DNA from 2 places in the Comamonas sp. FUJ_7 genome. Region 1 is predicted to be linked to the other one. Evidence: riboswitches for the same ligand, from Rfam matches in the RefSeq annotation. Region 1 holds a riboswitch; the other holds the start of a gene.
The links. A riboswitch is a leader RNA that binds a small molecule or an ion and turns the genes downstream of it on or off. The one in region 1 is predicted to bind cobalamin.
Positions count from the first base shown of each region.

Region 2: another riboswitch for cobalamin. It lies ahead of AC2I9W_RS04880 (TonB-dependent receptor domain-containing protein); the one in region 1 lies ahead of AC2I9W_RS00650 (TonB-dependent receptor domain-containing protein).

Region 1 is NZ_JBXXZI010000001.1:129,662-137,321, reverse strand. Features, by position in the region: gene AC2I9W_RS00665 (ABC transporter substrate-binding protein) at 1-421, opposite strand, end outside; gene cobU (bifunctional adenosylcobinamide kinase/adenosylcobinamide-phosphate guanylyltransferase) at 487-1,068, opposite strand; gene AC2I9W_RS00655 (cobyrinic acid a,c-diamide synthase CobB) at 1,117-2,535, opposite strand; gene AC2I9W_RS00650 (TonB-dependent receptor domain-containing protein) at 2,540-4,444, opposite strand; cobalamin riboswitch at 4,515-4,754, opposite strand; gene AC2I9W_RS00645 (DUF904 domain-containing protein) at 4,997-5,206, shown strand; gene AC2I9W_RS00640 (cell division protein ZapA) at 5,249-5,632, shown strand; gene AC2I9W_RS00635 (helix-turn-helix transcriptional regulator) at 5,976-7,223, opposite strand; gene AC2I9W_RS00630 (sensor domain-containing protein) at 7,399-7,660, opposite strand, start outside.
Region 2 is NZ_JBXXZI010000002.1:243,646-251,305, reverse strand. Features, by position in the region: gene AC2I9W_RS04880 (TonB-dependent receptor domain-containing protein) at 1-1,645, opposite strand, end outside; cobalamin riboswitch at 1,711-1,936, opposite strand; gene AC2I9W_RS04875 (ABC transporter permease) at 1,998-4,679, shown strand; gene AC2I9W_RS04870 (VOC family protein) at 4,781-5,221, shown strand; gene AC2I9W_RS04865 (lipocalin-like domain-containing protein) at 5,284-6,447, shown strand; gene AC2I9W_RS04860 (branched-chain amino acid ABC transporter permease) at 6,609-7,601, opposite strand; gene AC2I9W_RS04855 (branched-chain amino acid ABC transporter permease) at 7,615-7,660, opposite strand, start outside.

The DNA of each region.
Region 1 (7,660 bases):
CGATACCCGCCCAGACCCGCTCCGCCCCCTGTGCAGGCGGCAGGGCCAGCAGCACACCAATCTGTTGCAGCACCGTACGCGCTTCTTCATGCGTGCGGGGCTCCAGCGCCACCACCTTCAGTCCCAGTGCCTCCATGCGCGCCACCGAGCGTGAAGCGACAGATGCCAGCACCAGATCGGGCTTGAGCGCCACGATGGATTCAATATTCGGGTCCAGCCCGCCGCCCACCACAGGCACGGTCTTCACATGGGCCGGCCAGTTGGAGTAACGATCCACGCCCACCAGACGCTCACAGGCGCCCAGAGCGCACAGGCTCTCGGTCAGCGAAGGCAGCAGGCTGACAATGCGCTGTGGCGGCTTGGACAGCTGCACCTGCTTGCCTCGCGCATCGGTGATCTGCACGGTCTGAGCCCAGACCATGGACGCACCACAAAGCAGCACGGGCACCGCCAACGATGCAGCCAGCCAATGTTTGACTTTGAGCTTCATGCCTGGGGACCTTTCAGCGCCAGCGGCAGGCCGGCGCACATCAGCGTGGCGCTTTCGCAATGCGCGGCCACTTGCTGATTGAGGACCCCCAGGGCATCGACAAAGGCCCGTACCTCTTGCCCCATGGGAATGACACCCAGGCCGATTTCATTGCCCACCAGAATGACCGGGCCTTTGGCCTCATCAATTGCTTTCAAAAAGAGAGCTAGCTGCGCTTTCCAGTCCTGGGCTTGAAGCTGTTTTAACTCAGAATTTTCTTCTGCCACCGGCATCAGCCAGTTGGTCAGCCACAAAGTCAGGCAATCAATCACCAGTAGGTGCTGAGGGTGGCTGTGCTGTGCCAGCACGGCAGCCAGGTCGCGCGGCTCTTCCACCGTCTGCATGCCCGGCACACGCTCGGCGCGATCACGCTGGTGGCGGGCAATACGCTCGCTCATCTCTGCATCCCAGGCCTGGCCCGTTGCGACTAGGGTGGCCTGATGCCCCGCATCGGCTGCCAGCCACTGGCGCGCCAGCAGTTCTGCACGGCGGGACTTGCCGCTTTTCTGACCTCCCAGAATGAACTGGGTACGCGGCATGACAAAGGTGGAAGTACTTGCAGGACTCATGGTGATGGACAGAAAAGCTCAGCCTTGGATTGTTGCGCCAAAAAGCGCCGCCACAACCGATGGGCAGGATGGGAACCAGGCGTGAAAGTAAGTGGCTCGCACACTGCCTTGCTGGTACAGGGCTTCGCCTCTGTCGGCCTGCACCGCAGCGCCAGGGCGGCTGCTGCGGGTCAGCACAGGCATGGCCGTCTCCAGCCGCGTGTAATGAAAGGTATGGCCACGCAACACGCCTTCACCAAGCACCAGTTGCTGCATGCCCAGCCCTCCCAGACGACTTTGCATGATGACCTGTGCGGGCAGCAGGCCCCACATGGGCTTCGTGCTGCCATCAAGCGCCGTGACGCCATCGCACAAGGCCAGCATCCCGCCACATTCGGCCCAGACGGGCTTGGCTTGCGCCACATGGGCCGCAATATCGCCTCGCAAGCGCTGGTTTGCGTGCAAGGCCGGGGCATGCAGCTCAGGGTAGCCACCGGGCAGCCAGAGTGCATCGCAAGGCGGTAGCGCTTCTCCCGCCAGCGGCGAGAAAAAGCACAACTCGGCCCCCATGGCGCGCAGGCAGTCCAGGTTGGCCGGGTAAATAAAAGAAAAAGCAGCATCACGCGCAATGGCAATGCGCTTTCCCTCCAGCAAAGGCGGTAGCGGGGGCTTGCTTTGCGCCCCTGCCTGGGCAGGCCCTGCAAAGTTTACACACCAGTCTTGCCAGCTCGGCTGGCCGTCTTGCGCCAGCCACGGGCGCTGGCCCAGCGGGGTCTGAGCGAGTGCATCGGCTACGGCATCCAGACGCTGCATGGCATCGCCGAGTTCATGCGCTGCAATCAGGCCCAGGTGGCGCTCCGGCAGCAAGGCTGCCTGCTTGGCTTTGGCAACGGGCGCGCCCAATTGCACGCCGGGCATGGCGCCCAGCCACAAAGCGGGGTCACGCAAGCCTTGCTGGAGCAGATCGGCATGATGAGCCGTGGCAACCCGATTGGCCAACATGCCGGCCCAGCGCAAGCCACTTTGGTAATGCTGCAAGCCATAGGCCAGCGCCCCGAAGGTGCCCGCCATGGCCGATGCATCCAGCACCGCCAGCACGGGCAAGTCCAGCAACTGCGCCAGATCAGCTGCACTGGGACTGCCATCGAACAGGCCCATGACGCCCTCGACCAAGATCAGGTCGGCCTCTTGCGCTGCCTGATGCAGGCGCTGGCGCACATCGGTCTCGCCCGTCATCCACAAATCCACCGAATGCACGGGCGATCCGCTGGCCAGCTCATGCCAATACGGATCCAGAAAGTCTGGCCCGCACTTGAACACACGGACCTTGCGTCCCTGGCGGGCATGCAGTCTGGCCAAAGCCGCGGTCAGCGTGGTCTTGCCCTGGCCCGAGGCCGTAGAACTGATGAGCAGCGCCGGGCAACGCGCACCTGCTTCATGCATTGCGGTGGTAGTCATGGCGTCAGCGAGCCTCCCACTTCACACCGATGTAGCCATTGCGACCTTCGGTGGCATAGGTTCTGGCCAGCTCATAGCGCTTGTCAGCCAGGTTGTTGATACGCGCCACCAGGCTCCACTCTCGCGTGAGCTGCTTTTGGGCACTCAGATTCCAGAGCGTGTAGCCGCCCAGCACGTTCTTGTTGGCCCCATCATCAAAGCGCTTGCCCGCCGTCTGCATCTCAGCACCCAGCTTCCAGCCTGCCACCATGGTGTCGGCTGACAGGTTGGCGTAGCGCTTGGCGCGGCGTGCCAGCTGCAAGTCCTTGTCGGTATCGCGCGGATTCTGGAAGTCCACCGAGCCTTGCAGGTTCACGCTCCCCAGACGGGTGGTTGCCGCCAGCGTGATGCCTTCATAACGGGCCTTGGCCACGTTGGCATAGCAACCGCCCTTGGGGCCAGACAGCGCCACACTGGAGCAAGTGCCTTTGCCACCCACATAGTTGATCAGGTTGCTGACGTTGTTGCGATAAATAGTGGCCGAGAAACTATCGCTGCCCTTGCCCCACTTCAGGCCCAGCTCCACGTTACGGCCTTTTTCAGGTTGCAGTGCAGCATCGCCATACTGGCTAAAACGCTGATACAGCGTAGGTGCACGGAAGGCGGTTCCGGCCGAAGCCGTGGCACGCCAGTTCGGCATGAATTCATAGCCATACGCGGCGCTGCCGGTCGTGTGCCCACCAAACTCGCTGTCGCGATCATGGCGCGCATTGAGCTGCAGCGTGTGTTGCCCTTGATGCAGGCCATAGCCCAGTGCCAGGGCGTTTTGCGAACGCTCACGGGTGCCCGTGTCCAGTCCGCTGTTGACCAGCTTGTCTTCACGGCGCTCCAGTGCTGCCGTCACCGTCTGCGCACCCAGCTTCCACTCATTGTGAAAGAGATAGCTGTGCAGGCGCGTATCGGTTTCGTAAGGACTGGGTTTAGTCTGATAAAAGTCACGCGACTGCGTGTACTGCAAACGGCTGCTGTAGACATCGCTCCACTTGGCCAGCCAGCTCATGCCTACGGCACTCATCTTGTAGATGCTGCGGTCATCGGCTGCGCTGGTGTCATACCCCGCATTCATGTAGCTGGTCAGCGCCGTCGCTTCCACACGGTGGGCCTTATTGATCTGATAGCCCATGCGTGCATTGAAGGCATTATTGCGATAGCCATCGGCATCGGGGTTGGCCGTTGCCGTGGTTCTGGCGTTAAAGCCATTGCTGCTGGCATGAGAGACACCCAAGCTGTAGTCCCAGCCCCCTTCGGCTCCACTGACTCCCGCCTGTGCCTTGACCGTGCCACGGCTTCCCCAGCCCAAGCCCACATAAGGCTTGGCCTTGCCCTCCCCCTTTTTGGTGAAGATCTGCACCACTCCGCCAATCGCGTCAGAGCCATAGACCGCAGCAGCCGGGCCGCGCAGCACTTCGATGCGGTCTATCGCCTCCAACGGAATATCCTGCCAGGAAGCTCCGCCGGTGGACTGCGAGTCCATGCGTACGCCGTCAATGTAGACCGCCGTAAAGCGCGTCTCTGCACCGCGCAGATAAATACTGGTCGTAGAGCCTGCCCCTCCGTTGCGCACCATCTGCACACCTGGCAGACGGGTCAGCACATCGGCAATGCCAACTGCGCCTGCGGCTTCAATGGTTTCTCTGTCCACGATAGACATATCGGCCACCAGGTCAGACAGTGGCTGCTCAATGCGATTGGCCGTGACCACGGTTTCTTGCAGATGCACGGAGTCTGCCAATGCCACTTGCTGCGCTTGTGCCAGCGATGCCATGGTCAGCAGCGATGCCAAAACGGTGGGACGAAAAACCGAGGGGAAAGATGCGCACACGCGCGAAGCCTGCTGTGCGGCGCACAGAGACGAATAATGCGAACTCATGGAAAGCGAACCTGAACACGCTCCTGCCAGCCTACCCGCCGACAATGAGCAAACAGTGCCTGCACTTGATGCAGACACACCCATGTTGGCCGGTATCCGGGCTAGGCGAATCATCCTCTTACCAGCCTTCCCAGCGCTGAGCGCCAGTGGCTATGAGGGAAAAGGTGGAATGCTCGGCACTCCATTCGCCGACCGTTGCGGGGGCAGCGCAGGCTCGGAGAGGCCAGTGTTCTGGCCAGCTCCTCCCTGCTTCCCGTTGAACTGAGACCGCAGAAGAGCAGCCTCGAGCACCAACAGCTGCGCATTGTAATAAGCCTGTCGGCCCCTCCATCGTTCGATCGAACTAAATTATCTGCCGTTCAGGTGACGATTTTTTACTTTAAACAGCATCTTGGGGCAGACAGCGCCTGCGTATAGCGCTACGATTTTGAAAGAGACCAGCAAGTTCCCAACTGCACTGCTCAAGCAAGGCGATTCCTCGGCACAAACAGCCAAATTTGCCTGCATATTTACATCCATGCCCAGACTGCAAGACCTACAATGGCAGAGTCTATGACCACCCAGCCCTCTATTGATCTCATTGCCGAGCGTGTTGAGCGTCTGCTGGTGCGCCACGAGGAACTGCAGCGCACCAACACCCTGCTTACCGATCAGGTCATTGCTCTCACACAAGAGCGCGATTTGCTGCGTCTGCGCCTGCAGGCTGCGCGCGCTCGCGTTGATGCACTGATCGAACGCCTGCCCGCCAACCAGGGCGAGTGACCTCGTCACTTTCACCCATAACCAGACCCGCCACTGACGCCCATGAAGCAGATTGATGTGCAAATCATGCAGCAAAGCTATGTGCTGACCTGCCCCGATGGTCAAGAAGAACGCGTGCAAGAAGCTGCCCACCGCGTGGACGAGGCCATGACCCGCATTCGTGACAGCGGCAAAGTTCGATCGCGCGAACGCGTGGCCGTCCTGGCCGCTTTGAACATGGCTTTTGATGTTCTTGACCGCGATGCACAACAGGCTCACACGGCTAGCGCCGAGGCAGAAATGCACCACCTGACACAGCAGCCACCTGAAGTCGATGCCGAAGCTGCCCAAGCCCTCCATGCCGAGCAGCAACGTCAGGAAACTCTGGCGGCACAATTGATGCTCAAGCTGGACGAAGTCCTAGAGTCAGACACCCGCCTTCTTTAAGCGCTTCACCCGAATGACTCAATGGCATTTGAGTGCACAAGGCACCTGAGCAGACGTTAAAATGAGAACGTCTGCAAATCTGCCGGTTTTTATATTTCCTTGAACCAATGCTCATTGAGCACGGGCTTGATACATCACCTATTGAGCGTGATCGTCTCGCGTCAGATGAACCCAACGATAGGTTGCTCTTGCCCACCTGAACCTCCGGTTCAGGATGACGAACCGGCGGCATTTGCAGACACCTATTTTTTGTTGCTTGCTTCATTACTGCTGGAAACAAGCAACTACCCACCTTGAAAGATCCGCTCTGCGGATCTTTTTTTATTCTCCCTCGGCTGGGCCATCAGTTCCCCAGCCATGCCACGCTATTGAGGAACAGGCGCACCAACTCTGTTTGCCTGCGCACCCCCGTCTTCGAAAAGATAGAGCGCAAGTGAGCTCTTGCCGTATTGGGCTTGATACCCAAGGCCTCTGCAGCCTCCTCCAAAGACATCCCATTGCTCAAATGTGTAGCTACGGCCGTTTCTGCAGGAGTCAGATGAAAAAGTTGCTGCGTGAGCTTGACTGGAGGATCGGCCTTGCCCGTTGTGTCGCGTAGAAAAACCGCGACACTGGGACGCTGTTTGCCCTCCGTCCACTCATCAGGGGAAATACTCTGCACCACCACTCCCCAGTTCAACTGACCTGACTGGCGAGTGATGGACATACCTTCCATCATTGAGGTACGAGCCATTCTGGGAGAAAGCAGCGCATCGCGAATGAGGCGCTGCAGCTTGCGATTGTCATTGGCATAAACGGCCTCAAGTGCACCGTTATTGATTCTGATTCCGTCACCTACATTCAAGATCGTTTTCGCGGCAGGATTGGCCTCAATCATCCTCCCATTCTGATCAAGAATCACCACCCCCATCATCAGCTGGGCAGTGGCTCGCCCGTACAGCGATATGACCTGCCGGTCTCGGTGCAGGTTCAGTTGCAGGTTCAACACTCTCTTGAGATGAGGCACCAGCATCCGCACGAGATCACGCTGCCTCTGCTCAAAGGCACCAGTAGTGCCTGCCCTAGTGATACGCAAACCATAGGAGCAACCGTTATCGGTGGAAACATCAACTGCCAGTATGTGCTCAATCCCCACACCCTTACACCACTCTGTGTAGTAGCGACAGGCATGCCATTCAGCCTCCGTCATCACATCCAGCAAGGTGACAACGCTATCCTTGGCAATCCCCACAAAAGGGCTCCATTGGGCATATGGGTCATAGGGCATGACCTCCGCACGACTACCTGTCGCGGAAATGACCCAGCCGAGATTCTCGCCATTGGGATCTCTTACAACAAGAGAGGCAAAGTTACCTGCCGCATGGGAGCGCAAAAGTTCGAGAAAGAGCTTCCATTCCTGAGGATCTATCGCTGTTTCATACAAGGCAGAAATCAGCTGACTCAAGCTCTCAGTACTAATGACTGCATCACCTTCTAGTGCCTTAGGGCAAACAGACTCAGATCCCCCAAGCACATGGAAGCGGTTAGCCGCCTCCACAGGGGTTCCAAGATAGCTATAGAAGTCAAAAGTTGCGTAATCGCTTTTGGGCATTTGCTCTCTCAAAAAATCCGGCCCATCAAGCTGCTCAACTCCGAGCACGCTCACAGCAGCTCAACACCCCGCGTCCAAACTTCAGCTTGGAAATAAACGGATTGTTCTGCATTCGCAGCGATCACACATCGTCAACTCAGACGATAAAGACTTGGAAGATGAGAGCCCCGAGTGCTTATTGCAAGCCGGAGATGCGGGTATTCCCCTCATCCTCACCTAAGTCGTACGACTGCCACTGCGGTCTACTCTGCGACGCGCCCTGCTCAAGCCGTCTCCTGAATTGATCTGCAGGCAAGGCCGGCGAACACAGGTAGCCCTGGAAATAGTCTCCTTTCATTTGATCAATTGCGAGGCATTGCTCTTGCGTCTCCACCCCTTCAGCCACAAGCTCCACACCTAACGCCTGCCCCATGCTGATAATGGCTCCCACAATCGCC
Region 2 (7,660 bases), on a different contig from region 1:
CCCAGGCATTGACCTGGGTGTCTGCGTACAGCTTGAGCATGCGCTTGGAGCGATAAGGCAGCAGCTTGCCGTTTTCGCGGTTGATGGGCTGCATCATGTCCAGCGATCCGCCCAGGTTCCAGCCGGAAAGACGAGTGCTGCCGGACAAGGTCAGGCCCTTGATATTCACACTTTGCCAATTGCTATAACAGTAGCAGGAAGAGTCCCACGCAATTTGGTCATGCACGCGATTTTGGTATATCACGGCTGAAAGCGTGTTAGAGCCCTGTTCGAAGTGCAAACCAGTTTCTATATTGCGGCTGCTTTCGGGTCGTAGATCTGCAGCAGCCTGGCCAGTAAAGCGCTCGTACAGGGTTGGTGTGCGAAAAGCGGTTCCTGCCGACGCCACCCAGCGCAACTGATCGTTGATTTGCAGACCATAGCCCAGACCACCCGTGGTCTTGCTTTTTTGGTCTTTCACCTCATCGTGACGCACATGGGCATTGAGGCTGTGTGCGCCCGAACTGTAGTTCCAGCCCAGAGCCAAGGCGTTCTGTACTCGCTTGCTGTCAGTGTTCTGAGTCCAAGCGTAACGGGTATCCAGCGAATCTTCATTGCGCTCGTAGTCCACATTGAAGCGGTTGGCACCCAGCGTAAAGATGTTCTGCCACAGCAGGCCATCACTTTTGCCCTTGGCCGACTCGGGGGAGCTGGTACGGCGCTCAGTATCCATCTCGGTATGGGAGAGCTGCACCACGCTGCGGTACATCTCGTTCCATTGCGCGCCCCATTTCAGGCTGGCTGTGGTGGTTTCTACCGTGTCGTAATCGTCAAAAGGCGCCGGGCTCTGGTCATAGTGAGACTTCAGGCGGTTGTAGCGCAAGCTGCCATCCAGCGCATGAATGCCCGCCTTGTAGCCCAGGTTTACGCTGGCGGAGCTATTGGAGTAACCATCCTTGTCCGTATTATTTAAGCCGTAAGGCGTGACAACATCCCAGCCGCGGCTGCGCTCATCGGCCAGATTAAAGGCATAGGTCAAGCCATTCGCACCACCTGTCAGGCCTGCAGCCGCTTTGCTGCTGCGATAGCTGCCAAAGCCCAGCTCCGCATAAGGCAAGGGTGCACCCTCCTGTCCCTTGCGCGTGAAGATCTGAATCACTCCACCCATGGCGTCCGAGCCATATACCGCAGCTGCAGGGCCGCGCAGCACTTCGATACGCTCGATCTGTGCCAGAGGCAGGGATGCCCAGTTGCCACCGCCTTGCATTTCTTGTGTGCTGTAACGCACGCCATCCACAAACACAATGGAGTGCTGATTGCTCATGCCGCGCAAATACACGCTGGTCGCCTGGCCGGGACCACCATTGCGATTGATCTGAACACCAGGCACACGCGCCAGTACATCGGCCACGCCTACAGCGCCTGCACGGCTGATCTGCTCGCTGTCGATCACGGTCATATCGGCCGTGATACTGTCCATGCTTTGCGGAATACGCGTGGCCGTGACCACGGTTTCGGCCATCTGCCGCTCTGTCTGCGCCTGGGCAGTCAACGCACAGGCAGACAAAGTAGCCGCCGCCACCCAGGTCAGTCGAAAAGAAGAAAAAGCAGATGCAGACGCACGCAAGGCAGCATCGCCTTGAGCGAAGGAGATAGAGCTGGACATAGAAGTTCTCAAACAGTTGGCACCGGCGTCCCCGCCTGATGCGTCCCACACCAGAGGCTTTTTCAAGCCCTGGCCCATGTTTGGCCGGTATCCAGACTGATGCACGCGCTGCCTGGCCTTCCCAAAGCGCAATGCGCTTCAGTGGCTGCGATAGACAGCGTGGTTTTCACCTGTGCACTCACTGTTGCGGGGGCAGTACATGCTGAGCCTGCGGTGATTGCAGACCTCCATGTTTCCCGTTTAACTGCTGCGTCAGAACAACGCCGCGAGCACCAAAGCGCGCTATTTTAGCGATCTGTCCCACCCAGCACTGCACCCAATGGCCGATGCAGAATTTCGGCCTCCGTTTTTGATGACTCCTACCTCCTTGTTTTTGCTGCTCAGCAGCTTTTCATGGCAAGAGCTGCGCCAGCACCCGTGGCGTACAGCTACAGCGCTGATCGCCATCATGCTGGGCGTGGCTCTGGGGTTTGCAGTGCATGTCATCAACCAATCTGCGCTTGATGAGTTCTCGCGTGCGGTGCGCAGTGTCAACGGCCAGCCCGATCTGCAGTTGCACGCCATGCAGGGCAGCTTGCCGCTGGCGCTGTACCCGCAGGCTGCACAGGCCGAAGGCGTGGCCAGCGCCGTGCCCTGGCTGGAGACCTCGGCCCTGCTGCCATCCAGCGCAGCTCCTTCGGGCGATGCCACAGCACGCAGCACTGAAGGCGCAGTCACAGCCAGCAACACCAAGGGCGCTGCACGCGGCACCACGCTACGCGTGCTGGGCAGCGATGCGCTCAAGCTTGCTCACATCGCCCCGGCACTGATGCCGCGCCTATTTGAAGGCGGCAACCGGCTTGATTTGTTCGCCCCTGATGCGGTGTTTCTCAACGCCTCTGCTCTACAAGCCCTGCAACTAAGCCCCGATCAGGCCCCAAACGCCCCCTTGAATTGGCTGCTCAATGGTCAGCCGCAGCAGCTACGCATTGCCGGCACCGTGGCAGCCAGTGGCGCGCCCGTGGCCGTGATGGACATTGCCGCCTTGCAGCAGAAGCTGGCTGACTTTGAAAGGCTGGACCGCATCGACATCTTGCTGACCGACAGCGCCAGCCGCAGTCAGGTCACCACCGCCCTGCATGCGCTGCCAGACTGGCAGAGGCAGATATTGATACAGCAGCCCAGCGACGACCAGCAGCGCGTGGGCGAGATGTCACGCGCCTACCGTGTCAATCTGACGGTTCTGGCGCTGGTGGCCTTGTTCACCGGGGCATTTCTGGTGTTCTCGGTGCTGGCACTCAGCGTGGCGCAACGCGCACCGCAGTTTGCGCTGCTGGCAGTTTTAGGAGCCACGCCACGCCAGCGCATGGCACTGGTGCTGCTGGAGGCGCTGGCACTGGGCATCATCGGTAGCCTAGCCGGCATTGCTCTGGGCAGTGGCCTAGCATGGCTGGCCCTGCAGGTGCTGGGCGGCGATCTGGGCGGCGGCTTTTTTGCCGGGGTTCAACCCAATTTGCACTGGAGCTCAATAGCGGCCGTGGTCTTCGGCCTGCTCGGTATTGCCGCCACGCTGGCTGGCGCATGGTGGCCTGCACGCACTGCCATGGATTTGCCCCCGGCTGCCACGCTCAAAGGCCTTGGCAGCGCCCATGAAAAAGCGCCGCATATCTGGCCCGCCTTGCTGCTGCTTACAGCCAGTGTGGCACTGGCCTTTATGCCGCCTGTGGCGGGCATTCCACTGACCGCCTATATCGCCGTGGGCTTGCTGCTGCTGGGCGGCATGGCGGCGCTGCCGTGGCTGCTGGGTGCCGTGCTTGGCATGGTCCCTTCAAGCCTCTCACGCCAGCCGCTGGTCATGTTGGCACTGGAGCGCGCACGCCGTATGCGCCACGCCACCACCGTGGCCGTCGGCGGCGTGGTGGCCAGCCTGAGCCTGGCCGTGGCGCTGACAGTCATGGTCACCAGTTTTCGCGGCAGCATGATGGAGTGGCTCGATGCCGTGCTGCCCGCCCCTCTTTATGTACGCGCCGCCGGTGGCTCAAGCCGCGCAGATGCAGCCCTGCTGCCTGCAGACGCCGCACAGCGCATCAGCCAGTTACCGGGTATAGAGCGCGCACAAGCCATGCGCAGCAGCACCTTGGTACTGAGCCCTGAGCGCCCGGCCATCAGCCTGCTGATTCGCCCACTCAAAGGTGATCAGGCCATGCAACTGCCATGGGTCGACGGCCCGCTAACCTCAGCGCGCAGCGGCATTCCCGTGCATATCAGCGAAGCCGTGGCCCAGCTCTATGGCTTGAAGCCTGGAGATGAGTGGCCGCTGCTTTCCAAGGCTTTTAGCCTTCAAGCGCACGACCATCAAGCGCAAGCAGCTACGTTTTACATAGCATCTATCTGGCGCGACTATGTTCGCCAGTTTGGCGCTGTGGCACTGGACTGGCAGGACTATCTGGCTCTCACCGGCAATACAGGCAATGCCGCGCAGATCAGCGAGATTGCCACCTGGCCCCAGGTGCACAGCACTCTCACATCCGCCGAGCTGCAAGCTGCCATAGAACAAGCCATTGCAACGCCGGGGCGGCCTGCGCCAGCACTGGAGTTCGTCAGCAGCGCCGCGCTGCGCGAGCGCTCTTTGCGCATTTTCGACCGCAGCTTTGCCGTGACCTACTGGCTGCAGGCCGTGGCTATTGGCATTGGTTTGTTCGGCATTGCAGCCAGCTTCAGCGCCCAGGTACTGGCGCGGCGCAAGGAGTTTGGTCTGCTGGCGCACCTGGGCCTGACACAGCGCAATGTACTGAGTGTGGTGGCCACCGAAGGACTGGCGTGGACGGCAATGGGCGCCATGGCTGGCAGCTTGCTAGGCCTGGGTGTGGCCGTCATCCTGGTGCATGTAGTCAATCCGCAGAGCTTTCACTGGACGATGGAGCTGCGCCTGCCTGCCCTGCGCCTGTTGAGCCTTGCGGCAGCCGTGATACTCGCCGGCGTCATTACCGCCTGGCTGGCCGGGCGCAAGGCCGCCAGTGCAGACGCCGTACTTGCCGTCAAAGAAGACTGGTAAATACCCAACCGTTATACCTGCAATCCCAGCAGAGTTTTTCACACAACAGCAAACAGCGGCGCTGCACAATAAATCATCTGACTCAGCTCTAGGGGGTGCGTATGCAAGTCCAGTCCTATCTGTTTTTTGATGGCCGCTGTGAAGAGGCTCTGGATTTCTATCAAGCGGCCCTTGGCGCTGAAATCACTGCGCTGATGCGCTGCAAAGATGCCCCCCCACAGCCTGAATCATCGGCCCAGGAAGGCTGTGGCCCGGGTCAGATGGCCCCTGAAAAAATCATGCACGCCAATATGCAGATTGGGGAGACCCAAGTCATGGCGTCTGACGGCATGAATGGCGGCAAGCCTGACTTCAAAGGCTTTGCCCTCTCCATCACTGCCCCGAATGAAAATGAAGCCCACCGCATTTTTGCAGCCATTGGCGAAGGCGGTAAGGTGCAGATGCCACTGGGTGAGACCTTTTTTGCCCGCAGCTTTGGCATGGTGACAGACCGCTTTGGCGTCAGTTGGATGGTGATTGTTCCGTTGCTCGATATTGGCTGATACAGAGCAAGTCAATAAAGTCACCGCAGCAGCCTGAACGGTCACAATGGGGCATGCGCCAAATGCCCCTGATGCCAGCCAATTTCGCACCTGCTAATGCAACCATCTCGCGCCGGATGTCTCTGCACGCACTGGCTGCGGCTGGTCTTGGCTTGAGCAACTTGGCCCTGCCCCATTCAGCCATGGCTCTGCCTGTCAAAACGCTGCAATTTCCGCGTGACTTCGGCAGTCACCCCGACCTACAGACCGAGTGGTGGTACATCACCGGACAGTTGCAAGCGGGAGACCGCCCCTGGGGCTTTCAGCTCACGTTTTTTCGCTCCCGCGTTGAAGGCACGCAGAGTCTGCAGTCACCACTGGCCGCCAAGCAACTGATCTTTGCCCATGCCGCGCTCTGCGATGTACAGGGCCGCAAGCTGCACCACGACCAACGCATGGCGCGTGCAGGCATGGGTCTGGCCGATGCCTCTGAAGAGGACACTCATGTCTTCATCCAGGACTGGTATCTGAAGCGCGAAAATTTAGCGGGCAAAGCGGCAGATGCAGGCAGCCATTACCGCGCCAGGCTCGCCGCCAAAGATTTCACGCTTGATCTTCAATTTCATAGCACCCAGCCATTGCTGTTACAGGGCTCGAATGGTCTTTCACGCAAAGGCCCACGCGAAGAGCAGGCCAGCTACTACTACAGCCAGCCTCAGCTTGCCGTTACAGGCTCCATTGCCATTGGAGGTCAGCAACTGCCTGTGCAAGCCAGCCCTCACAACCGAGCATGGCTAGACCATGAGTGCAGCACCGCTATCATGGATAAGGAGGCACAAGGCTGGGACTGGATCGGCATGAATCTCAATGACGGCAGCGCCCTCACCGCCTTTCATCTGCGCCGCCCCGATGGCTCGGCGCTATGGGCTGGTGGCTCTTTTCGCTCTCCTGAACAGCCAGCGCAAATTTTTGCGCCCGAGCAGGTTCATTTCACCCCCCTGCGCTATTGGAGCAGCCCGCACAGCAAGGCCCGCTATCCCGTGGCCTGGAGCGTACAGACTCCGGCTGGTCATTTCGAAGTTCATGCCTTGGTGGACGCTCAGGAGCTGGACAGCCGCGCCAGCACCGGCGCCATTTACTGGGAAGGCCTGTGTGAACTGCGCCGCATCAGCGCCGATGGCCGCAGCAGCCCTGTGGGCCGGGGCTATCTGGAAATGACAGGTTATGCGGCTGCGATGAGGCTATAGCGTCACCGCAGGCAGTTGTTCAAAATCTCGTCACGCCGCAACAGCAAGCAAGGCCTCCCCCGCAGCGAGTCTGTCGTTTCCCACCCCTACAGCAAAGCAAAGCGTGAGGGAGGCCTTCAGAAAGACCTCCTCTGCTTCTCCCTAGCAAAGCCGTTCAAGGGTTACTTCCGTTTTTCCAGCCAGGCAATCAGCTCTCCCATGATGCCCTTGCGGAACAACAGCACGCACAGCACAAAGATCAGGCCGGTGACGATGGTGACGGACTCACCCAGCGTGCTGAACCACTCCACGCCTGTGGTACGCGCCATGAAAGTGCCGAACTCGCCAATCTTGTTCTCCAGCGCCACCACCACGGCAGAGCCCAGAATCGGTCCGGACAGGGTCCCCAGCCCTCCCATCAGCGTCATCAAAATCACATGCCCAGAGGTGGTCCAGTGAACATCGGACAAGGTGGCAAAGCCCAGCACCAGCGTCTTGAGCGAGCCTGCTAGTCCTGTCAAAGCAGCCGAGATCACAAAGGCCAGCAGCTTGAAGCGGTTGACGTCATAGCCCAGTGAAATGGCACGCGGCTCGTTTTCCTTGATGGCCTTGAGCACCTGACCAAAAGGCGAATGGATGGTGCGCACGATCAGCAAGAAGGCCAGCACCACAACGACCAAGGCCACGTAATACATGGTCAGATCGCTGCTCAGGTCAATCACGCCAAACAGCTTGCCACGGGCCACACCTTGCAGCCCGTCTTCACCGCCGGTGAACTTGGCCTGCAGCGCCACAAAGAACAGCATCTGCGCCAGTGCCAGCGTGATCATGGAGAAGTAAATGCCCTGACGGCGAATGGCCAACCAGCCTGCGATCAACCCCAGCAGAGCGCCGACCAAGGTGCCCAGCAGCATGCCTATTTCGGGCGTAAAGCCCCAGGCCTTGATGCTGTAGCCCGCCACATAGGCCGCCCCCCCCAGAAAGGCTGCATGGCCAAAGGACAGCAGACCCGTATAGCCCAACAGCAGATTGAAGGCCGAAGCAAACAGTGCAAAGCACATGAGCTTCATCACAAACACCGGGTAGGCCCCCAGAAATGGCGCAGCAATCAGGCCCAGCAGCAGCAGGCCATAGCCCACAGGGGCAATGCGTTGAACAAGCGTCTTGGATTTCATGGTGTGCGCCCTCTTATTTTTCTTTACCGAACAGGCCTGCGGGGCGAATCAGCAAAACA